DNA from 2 places in the Clostridium sp. LY3-2 genome. Region 1 is predicted to be linked to the other one. Evidence: riboswitches for the same ligand, from Rfam matches in the RefSeq annotation. Region 1 holds a riboswitch; the other holds the start of a gene.
What was found. A riboswitch is a leader RNA that binds a small molecule or an ion and turns the genes downstream of it on or off. The one in region 1 is predicted to bind cyclic di-GMP.
Positions count from the first base shown of each region.

Region 2: it holds a riboswitch for cyclic di-GMP, as region 1 does, so the genes downstream of both, M4I33_RS06310 (glycosyl hydrolase family 18 protein) here and M4I33_RS06650 (tetratricopeptide repeat-containing diguanylate cyclase) in region 1, are expected to answer to the same signal.

Region 1 covers NZ_JAMDLQ010000018.1:11,494-15,932, reverse strand. The annotation lists gene M4I33_RS06660 (AbgT family transporter) at 1-734, shown strand, start outside; gene M4I33_RS06655 (manganese efflux pump) at 788-1,333, opposite strand; cyclic di-GMP riboswitch class I at 1,513-1,598, shown strand; gene M4I33_RS06650 (tetratricopeptide repeat-containing diguanylate cyclase) at 1,670-3,397, shown strand; gene M4I33_RS06645 (YdeI/OmpD-associated family protein) at 3,417-3,875, shown strand; gene M4I33_RS06640 (hypothetical protein) at 3,909-4,439, opposite strand, start outside.
Region 2 covers NZ_JAMDLQ010000017.1:67,663-72,101, reverse strand. The annotation lists gene M4I33_RS06320 (sensor histidine kinase) at 1-404, opposite strand, end outside; gene M4I33_RS06315 (LytTR family DNA-binding domain-containing protein) at 1,015-1,749, opposite strand; cyclic di-GMP riboswitch class I at 1,929-2,017, shown strand; gene M4I33_RS06310 (glycosyl hydrolase family 18 protein) at 2,076-4,202, shown strand; partial or broken gene M4I33_RS06305 (immunoglobulin-like domain-containing protein) at 4,221-4,412, shown strand.

The sequences.
Region 1 (4,439 bases):
AAGCTTTAAAAAGTGCATTAATTGGATTATTAATAGGACTAGCTATAGTTATAGGATTAGCACTAGGGCCTCTTGCACCATTTATAGGTGAAGATGGAACTAAGGTAAACCCAATAATGGATAATGTAATTTTAATAATAACTTTCTTATTCTTTATGACTGGACTATTCTATGGGAAGAAAGTTGGAAAGTTTAAAAATGCGATGGATATAGTAAAAGCTATGTCAAAGCAAATGGGAGGAATGGGATATGTTTTAGTATTAACTTTCTTCTCATATAACTTCTTAGCTTTATTAAGTTTCTCAAATATTGGAACGTATATAACGTATTTAGGTGCATCATTTTTACAAAACTTAGGGATAGATAAGTATCCTGTATTACTTTTAATAGGATTTATATTAGTAACAGCTTTAATAAATCTATTTGTTGGAGGATTAACTTCAAAGTGGATGCTACTTGGACCTATATTTATTCCAATGTTATATAACGTAAATCAAAATTTAACACCAGACTTAGTTTCAGCTGCATACAGACTTGCAGACTCATCAACTAATGTTATTTCACCACTTATGTCATACGCTGGAATAATACTAGTGTTTATGAGAAAGTATAAACCAGATTATACTTTAGGGGATATGATTAGATTAATGATGCCTTACTCAATAGCATTCTTAATCTTCTGGACAACTTTACTAATTGGTTTCTTCGTATTTGGATTACCACTAGGATTCTAAATTTAAAATCAATAGGGCTTAGTACTATATTTTAGTACTAAGCCCTAAATTTTTTAATTAAATATCTCTATTAATCCAAGTACTATAAGAAGTATTCCAGAAGTTATATCTCCGTATTTACCAAGTAGTCTTCCAAAAACTTTTCCTCCAAGAACTTGACCTAAAAATATAGTCAATAAACTTAAAATGAAGTTTAAAAAACATACTAGAGGTATATTTAAACCTGTTGCACTTGCAGCTATACCTACTCCTAAATTATTTAAAGTAAGGCCAAATGCTAAAACTAATGTAGTTTTTAAATTAAGGTCTTTTATTTTAGCATCTTCTGAATTTTTCTTGATTACACTTTGAATAGTAAAATATACACCCATAATTACTATAGTAAAAGCTCCTAAAAAGTTTGAGATATAATTAGGTAAGATCGAAGAAATTATTTTTCCAACCTCCATTGAAAGAAATGTTCCGAAAGTTCCAATAAAAGCAATTAAAAGATTATCAAAAAAAGTTATTTTCTTTTTTCCTATTTCATAAGAAATTCCAATAATAAAGTTATCTAAATTAGATGAAAGCCCAAAAAGTATTGCACTTAAAATTTCCATAAAAGTCTCCTAAATTTTAAATATCATATAAAACTATACACTTTAAATAAGATGAAAAAATAGATTTTAAGTTAATATATAATTAATATTTTTGATAAAATTTAAATATAGTATATAATTTAAATAGAAAAAGAAATTAATATATATTAAAATAAATAATAATTATACGTTTAATAGTATAATTATTTAGGCAAAATAAGAGAAATCTTATTTACGCAAAACTATAGGGACTAAGGTTTATAAACTATGTCAGCCAGCTGCACTTTATAAAGAGGAGCTTTAGCCTTAACTTTTATAGTTAAGGCTTTTTATATTAAAAATAATATGGAGATAAATATGAAGATAAAAAAGGTGTTAATAGGGATACTTGTTATAATAGTTACGGTTTTATTAGCCATTTTATTAACTAAAAAAACAGTTGATAAAAGAGCAGTAGATGAAGCTTATAATTATAGAGTACAAGTTGGGAATAAAGTCTTTAATGATTTAGAAGGTTATGAAAAGAGATATAAAAGTTCATTAGAAGAAGAAACTGACCCCTACAAAAAGGGTGTATATTATAGCTCGCTTGTGCAAATTTATTCAGCTAAAAATGAATACGAAAAGATGAAAGAAGCTTCAAATAACGCACTTTTAGAATATAGTAAAGTAAAATGTGGTGAGTATTTTAAAGCCAAAGAATTAGAATATCTATCTTGGTCTATGTTATCTATTGAGAAATTCACAGATAGCTTTAATGCTGCAAATGATTTATTAAATATTATAAATAATAAAAATAGTGATCTGTTATCAGAAGATGAGATTATTAGAGCGGAAGCTTTAGCCTATTCAGTGTATTTATGTGTTTATACGGAGTTTAACATAATGGATAAGGCAGAATTTTATTATAATAAATTAGGAAAATTAAATATAAAAGACGACTATAAAGTTGAATATAGCAAAATGAAATACTTTTATAAAAAGAAAGACTTTAAAGAAGCCTATAAGCATGCTTTAAAGTATAATGAGATAAATCAAAGGTTAGATGAAGCTTATAATCAAAACATATCAGATGCTTCTCTATTAGAAGTTGGTCTTTGTGAACTAGAAATAGGAGACCTTGAAAAAGGAAAAGATGATATAGAAAGAGCTAAATATTTAAATCAGCAAATAGGAGATAATCAATCAGTTGCAGATGCAAATGTAGGATTAGCTATTTATTATAGAAAAAAGGGAGATAAAAAAAAGGCTATATCCTATTATGAGAAAGCAATAGAAATGCATAAAGACGGCAAAGATTATTATAACGAAAAAAAGGTTTTATACGAACTTATTACATATTTAGAAGAAAATAATATAAAAATAAATGGAATGAATATTTACAAAACTTACTACAAAGTAGCAAGTACAGAAGCTAATAGTGAAGTTAATAGTATAATTTCGAAGATGGCAACTGCAAACGACGAGTTAAATGAATCAACTTTAAACCTTATGAATAGGCAGCTTACAATAGCAGAATTTGTTTCAATTTCTGGAGTGATAGTCATAATAGTTTTAGCAGTTATAACTTTAAAGCTTAGAAAAGTTTTAAATGAGAAGCAAGAAAGTGAAAAAGCTCTTAAAGAGCTAGTTAACTTTGATTATTTAACTAGAGTCTGTACTAGAGGATACGGAGAAGAATTAATACACGAAAAATTAAAAGATAATAAAGTAACTATAGCTATCTTAGATATAGATAACTTTAAAAATATAAATGATAGTTTAGGACACAGCTACGGAGATGATATTTTAAGAAAACTTGGAAAAGTATTAAAAGATTCAGTTTCAAAAGATGAGATTATCTACAGGTATGGAGGAGAGGAATTTGTAATTGCATTTATCTCTAAAGATAGAATTGAAGCAAAAAAAATACTAGATAATATTAGAACTAAATTAAAGCTTAACCCGGATGATAGAGGAGTAGTATTTACGTTTTCAGCTGGTGTAAAAGAAATAAAAAATATAGATTTAGAAACAGGGATAAAATTTGCAGATAAATTACTTTATAAGGCAAAAACTCTTGGTAAAGATAGGGTGGAAATTTGATTTAAGGAGACTTATAAAAATGAAAAAGGAATTTAAAGCGCAGATAATAAAAGTAGAAGGAAAGAACGCTTCTTATATAGAAATCCCCTTTGACGTAGAAGCTGTATATAAAAAGAAACGTGTTAAAGTAAAAGCTAAGTTTGATGGAATAGAATATAGAGGGTCTATAGTCAAAATGGGAATGCCTTGCTTTATGATAGGCATAACTAAAGAAATAAGGGAAAAGTTAAGTAAAACTTTTGGCGATACAATAAACGTAGAAATAGAAGAAGATTTAGAAGAGAGAGTTATTGAAATTCCAAAGGAGTTTGAAGAAGCACTAAATAAAAATGATAAAGCAAAAGAATTTTTTAATAGCCTATCATTTTCAATGAAGAAAAAGTATATAAATTCAATAAATAGTGCAAAAAAAGAAGAAACTAAACTTAAACGAATTAAAGATTATATAGAAAAACTAGAAAATGAAATCAAAATATAATTTAAAAAGACGCTAGAAATTTCTAGCGTCTTTTTAATAAACCCAATTTACTGAGGATTTTATAACAACCCATTTTTCTTTAACCTTTATAGCTTCAAATGTAAAGCCTATTGCCCCGAGATTAGAACGCCTCTTTCGGCCTCTAAAGGAAACTGAATTTTTAGAGTATTCCTTATAGCTTGAAACATCATAAACTATGCCGTTTACAAATTCACCGTCTTTTACGTATCCAGCTTCTTCAAGTTCATCCATATTCATATCAAGTGGAGTAACATTATATTTTTTACTGATATAATTAAAAAGTTCAGCAGTGTCATCTTTTGAAAAATCCATAAATGTGTCAGTATCTATACTTACATACTGTAGATTTTTATTTAGGTCTTTATCAAGGTCCCAAGCTGCATCTATAGCTAGAGCTGCAAGATAAGCATTACTACTTTTGAACTTGTATTCATCAGTTTCAAGACTCTCATTAGAACTCTTATCACTAGTACTAGAAGGAGAGACTAAAGAGCAACTGACTAAAAATAATACGCCAAATACCATAGAGATTGTAGTTAGAAT
Region 2 (4,439 bases), on a different contig from region 1:
TTTCCAAAGATTATACATAAATCAAAATCAGAAACTTTTAAGGAGCTTGGAATCTTTATATCTAATGAAAGATCTATATTATTTAAAGTGCAGATTTCTTTTTTTGATAGTAAGATAGCATTTAAAATATTGTTTTTAGTGTATAATTCGTTTGTTTTATAAGAATCTACTCCTAAGTTTTTTAGGTAATTTAAAGCTTTTTCCTTTTCATTATTTTCTATTAAAGTGTGAAGTGCTATTTTGTGGTTATTTATATCGTGAGATATTTTTCTTATATATTCTTCTTTAGATTCTAGTCTTTTTAGGTTAGAGATTTGTAAGTCATATTGCATATTTAATATTTTGTTTTTGTGCTTATAGATAGATAAATCGTATGATTTTGATATTCCAATAAGTATAAACACCTCAAAATATAGCTCTAACAAAATTGAAATAAATATTATGTAAGTGACAAGTGGTGCGTGTTTTGAGTAAAATAACACATATAAAAGACTTAAATTTTTTATTATAAGCAAAATAAACATAGATAAGGGAATTAATTTATTTACTGAATCTAATATGTATTTAAGTTTTTCAAAGTTTAGTATCTTTATAAAAAGTATTTCAAAGATTATATATAAGACAATAGAAATAAAATATGAGCTATAAAGATAAGGCTTGTACTCAAAAATCAAATAAGTGTTATTTTTAAGTAATATTTCAAAAGAACTAGAAACTGCTATAAGTGATATAAGTAGTAAATAGTATGATTTTAAAGTTAATAAATAAATATTAAACAATTCTTTTTTGTAGAAAAAAGAAAGTAAAATCGAAGCTATAATTATGTAAAAAAGAAAGCTCAATATGCTTATCTTATTAAAAAACACACCTAGTAATAATAAAAATATAAAAATTTGGCTAAAAGAAAGGGTTGGTATTATATCTTTTAACTTAAAATTAAGGTGAATTTTTGATATGTAAATTATAAATACTGAAGTTATAAAAAGGTAAATTAAAGCTATTTTAAACACTCCTTTAACTAGAAAGCTTAACCTTTATATAAGATGTAAATATATCTCTAGATGAGGATAAATACTTACTGCTTATAGGTAATGCTTTATTTGTTGTAGTTATTAAATCCTTTGAAATTATATTTTTTACATAAAGTAAATTCACTAGAAAACTTCTATGGATTCTTAAAAAATTTCTATCTTTTATTTCTTCTTCTAAGTTTGACATCTTGTTATAAAAAGAGATTTTTTCACCGTTTATAAGGTGGGCTGTTATTTTTCTTAAGTTTGATTCAAAGTATAGGACTTTGTTTAAATCTAATGTGAAAATATCTTGATTATTTTTAACGTAAAAGATATTTTTCTTATTTAATTCTATTTTTTTATATACATCTAAAAATTTAGATTTGATATCTTCTTTTGAAAATGGCTTTAAAATATAACTAAAAGCATTAACGCTATAGCTATCTAAAGCGTAATCTTTGCTGCTAGTTACAAATATTATAAAGATATCAGAAGAAGTTTTTCTGATTATTTTAGAAGTTTCTATTCCGTTTAGTCTATCGTTATCCATTAATATATCTAAAAAAATAACATCAAAATAGCTTTTATTTTTACCGTAAAAATCTAAAAGGTCTTTTGAAGATTCAAATGATGTTATTTCTATATTTAAGCCTTCGCTTTTAGATAAATCCTTTAATATTTCTGATAGTTTTTTAATAAATAAATAGTTATCGTCACATAATCCAATTTTAATCATAAAAAAAACCTTTCTTTTTAGAGATATTTGTATTATACATTAAAATTTCATAATTTTACAATAATTTGCAGTACATCTTTAATTAAAAGTTACAAAAAGTACCTTAAAACTTGCAATTATGTATACATAAAATTTACCAAATTATATACTATTAATGTAAAAGTTAACATTTAAAACTACTTAGAAAAGAGCAAGGTCACAGAAATGTGATTTACGCAAAACTATAGGGGCTAAGGCTTTTTTATAGCTATGCCAGCCAGCTGCCTAGAAGTAAAAACTTCGAGGGTTGATTTTCTAAAAAATTAATTTTAGGAGGGTAAATTTAAATGGCAAAAAACCATGCAAAAATCAGAAAAATAATAGCTACAACTATTATGGCTACAGTGGTAGCATCTACTATTTCACCTGCTTTAGAGGCATTTGCAGCAAATAATAGTAGGGAAATTACACAAAAAACAAGCACAAAAAACCAAAGTCAAAAGCGTAATGTAATGTATTATGGGGATTGGTCTATTTGGGGAGGTCAAGGGAACTTTTATCCAAAGGATATTCCAGCAGACCAGTTAACTCATTTAAACTTTGCATTTATGGATTTTGATTCTAATGGAGACTTAGTATTTACAGATAAGGATGCTGCAACAGGGGCGCCAGTCGGACAAGCTGGAGTTCAGTGGGGAGCACCAAACGCTGGAATTTTAATAGCACTTCAAGAACTTAGAGCTAAGAATCCTAACTTAAAGATAGGAATATCTGTTGGGGGATGGTCTAAGTCTGGAGATTTCTCTTTAATAGCTAGAGACAAAAATAAGAGAGATAACTTTATAAAAAATATTATAAAATTCGTAGATTACACTAATATGGATTTTATTGATTTAGATTGGGAATACCCAGGTGATGTAAGGCAGCCTGACTTAGTTGATAATAAAAATGATGAAGGTGCTATACATTCAATCCCAGAAGATAAGGAAAACTATATAACTTTACTTGAAGAATTAAGAAGCGCTTTAGATAAAAAAGGAGTTGAAGTTAATAAAGACTACGAATTATCAGTAGCACTTCCTGCACCTAAAGCTAAGGTAGACTTAGGAGTAGATGTTGATAGATTATTTAACGTAGTAGATTTTGCAAATATAATGACTTATGACATGAGAGGGGCTTGGGACCCTGTAAGTGGTCACCAAACAGGACTTTATGCAAACCCGAATGATAGCTTAAAAGGGAATAACTTATCAGTTGATGAATCAGTTGATTATCTTTTAAGTAAGGGTGCAGAACCTGAAAAGATAGTTATAGGTGCAGCTTATTATACTAGAGGTTGGAATAAGGTTTCTAAAGGAGATAATAAGGAATTACCAGGATTATTTGAAGACGCTGAAAAGAACTCAAAAGATGCAGATCAAACTCCGTCATATGGAGCTCCAAACGAAGCACCACTTACTGTCGGAGACGGGGGACGTAGTAGCGGTGTTTGGTCTTACAGAAGTTTAGATAAGTTAAAAGCTAATTATCCAGGGCTTAAAGAATATTGGGATGACACAGCTAAGGCGCCATACCTTTATGACGAATCAACAGGGAAATTCTTTACTTATGATAACGTAAAATCTATAAATGAAAAGACTAAGTATGTAAAGGAAAATAATCTAGGTGGAGTTATAGGCTGGATGGCATCTCAAGATGCACCTACTAATAATTCTAGTAGAAGAGATGAATTAACTACAGCTACTAAAAAAGGTCTTTTTGGAGAAAATGAATTACAAAAGCATGATATAGGATATTCTAATTTAGATATTTCAGCTACTGTAAATACTTACGAACAAGAGTGGGGAGTAGATAAAAAAGGATATGAGATAACTATTAAAAATAATGAAAAAGCAGAAGAGTCTAATGGAGTTTTAAAAGAAGTTGAAAGAGGTGCTGAAACTATAAAAGCACCAAAACTATATTTAAAAACTGACAAGGCATTAAATAGAGGAGATTATACATCTGGTACTGTAACTTATGAAAATGGGTATACAGTTGTAGATTTAAAATCAGTTTGGGAAGGTAAAAATATAGAACAAGGACAAACTTATACATTTAAATTATCTGGAGATGCTAAGATTGAAAGCATAGAGATAGTTCAACGTATGTCTGAAACTGGACCTGAAATTTACAAACAAACTATTTTTGGAGAAAAAGTGCCAGAAGTTAATAGCGCACCTGTACTTAGCGGAGTTTTAGATAAAACTATAAAAGTAAATGAAGATTTTGATAAGCTTCAAGGGATTACAGCAACTGACAAAGAAGACGGAGATTTAACTTCAAAAATAAAGGTAGAAGGAACTGTAGATACAAGCAAAGAAGGAAAATACACTTTAACTTACAAAGTATCTGACAAAGAAGGACTAACTACTACTAAAAACAGGGTTATAACTGTAAAGGCTGAAGAAGTTACACCTCCAGAAGTAAATTAAGCTCCAGAATTAAAAGGAGTAGAAGATAAAACTATCAAATTAAACGAAAAGTTTGATAAGCTTCAAGGAGTTACAGCAACAGATAAAGAAGACGGAGATCTAACTTCAAAAATAAAAGTAGAAGGAACTGTAGATACAAGCAAAGAAGGAAAGTACACTTTAACTTACAAAGTATCAGACAGTAAAGAATTAACTACTACTAAAAATAGAGTTATAACTGTAGAAAATGAAGAAGTT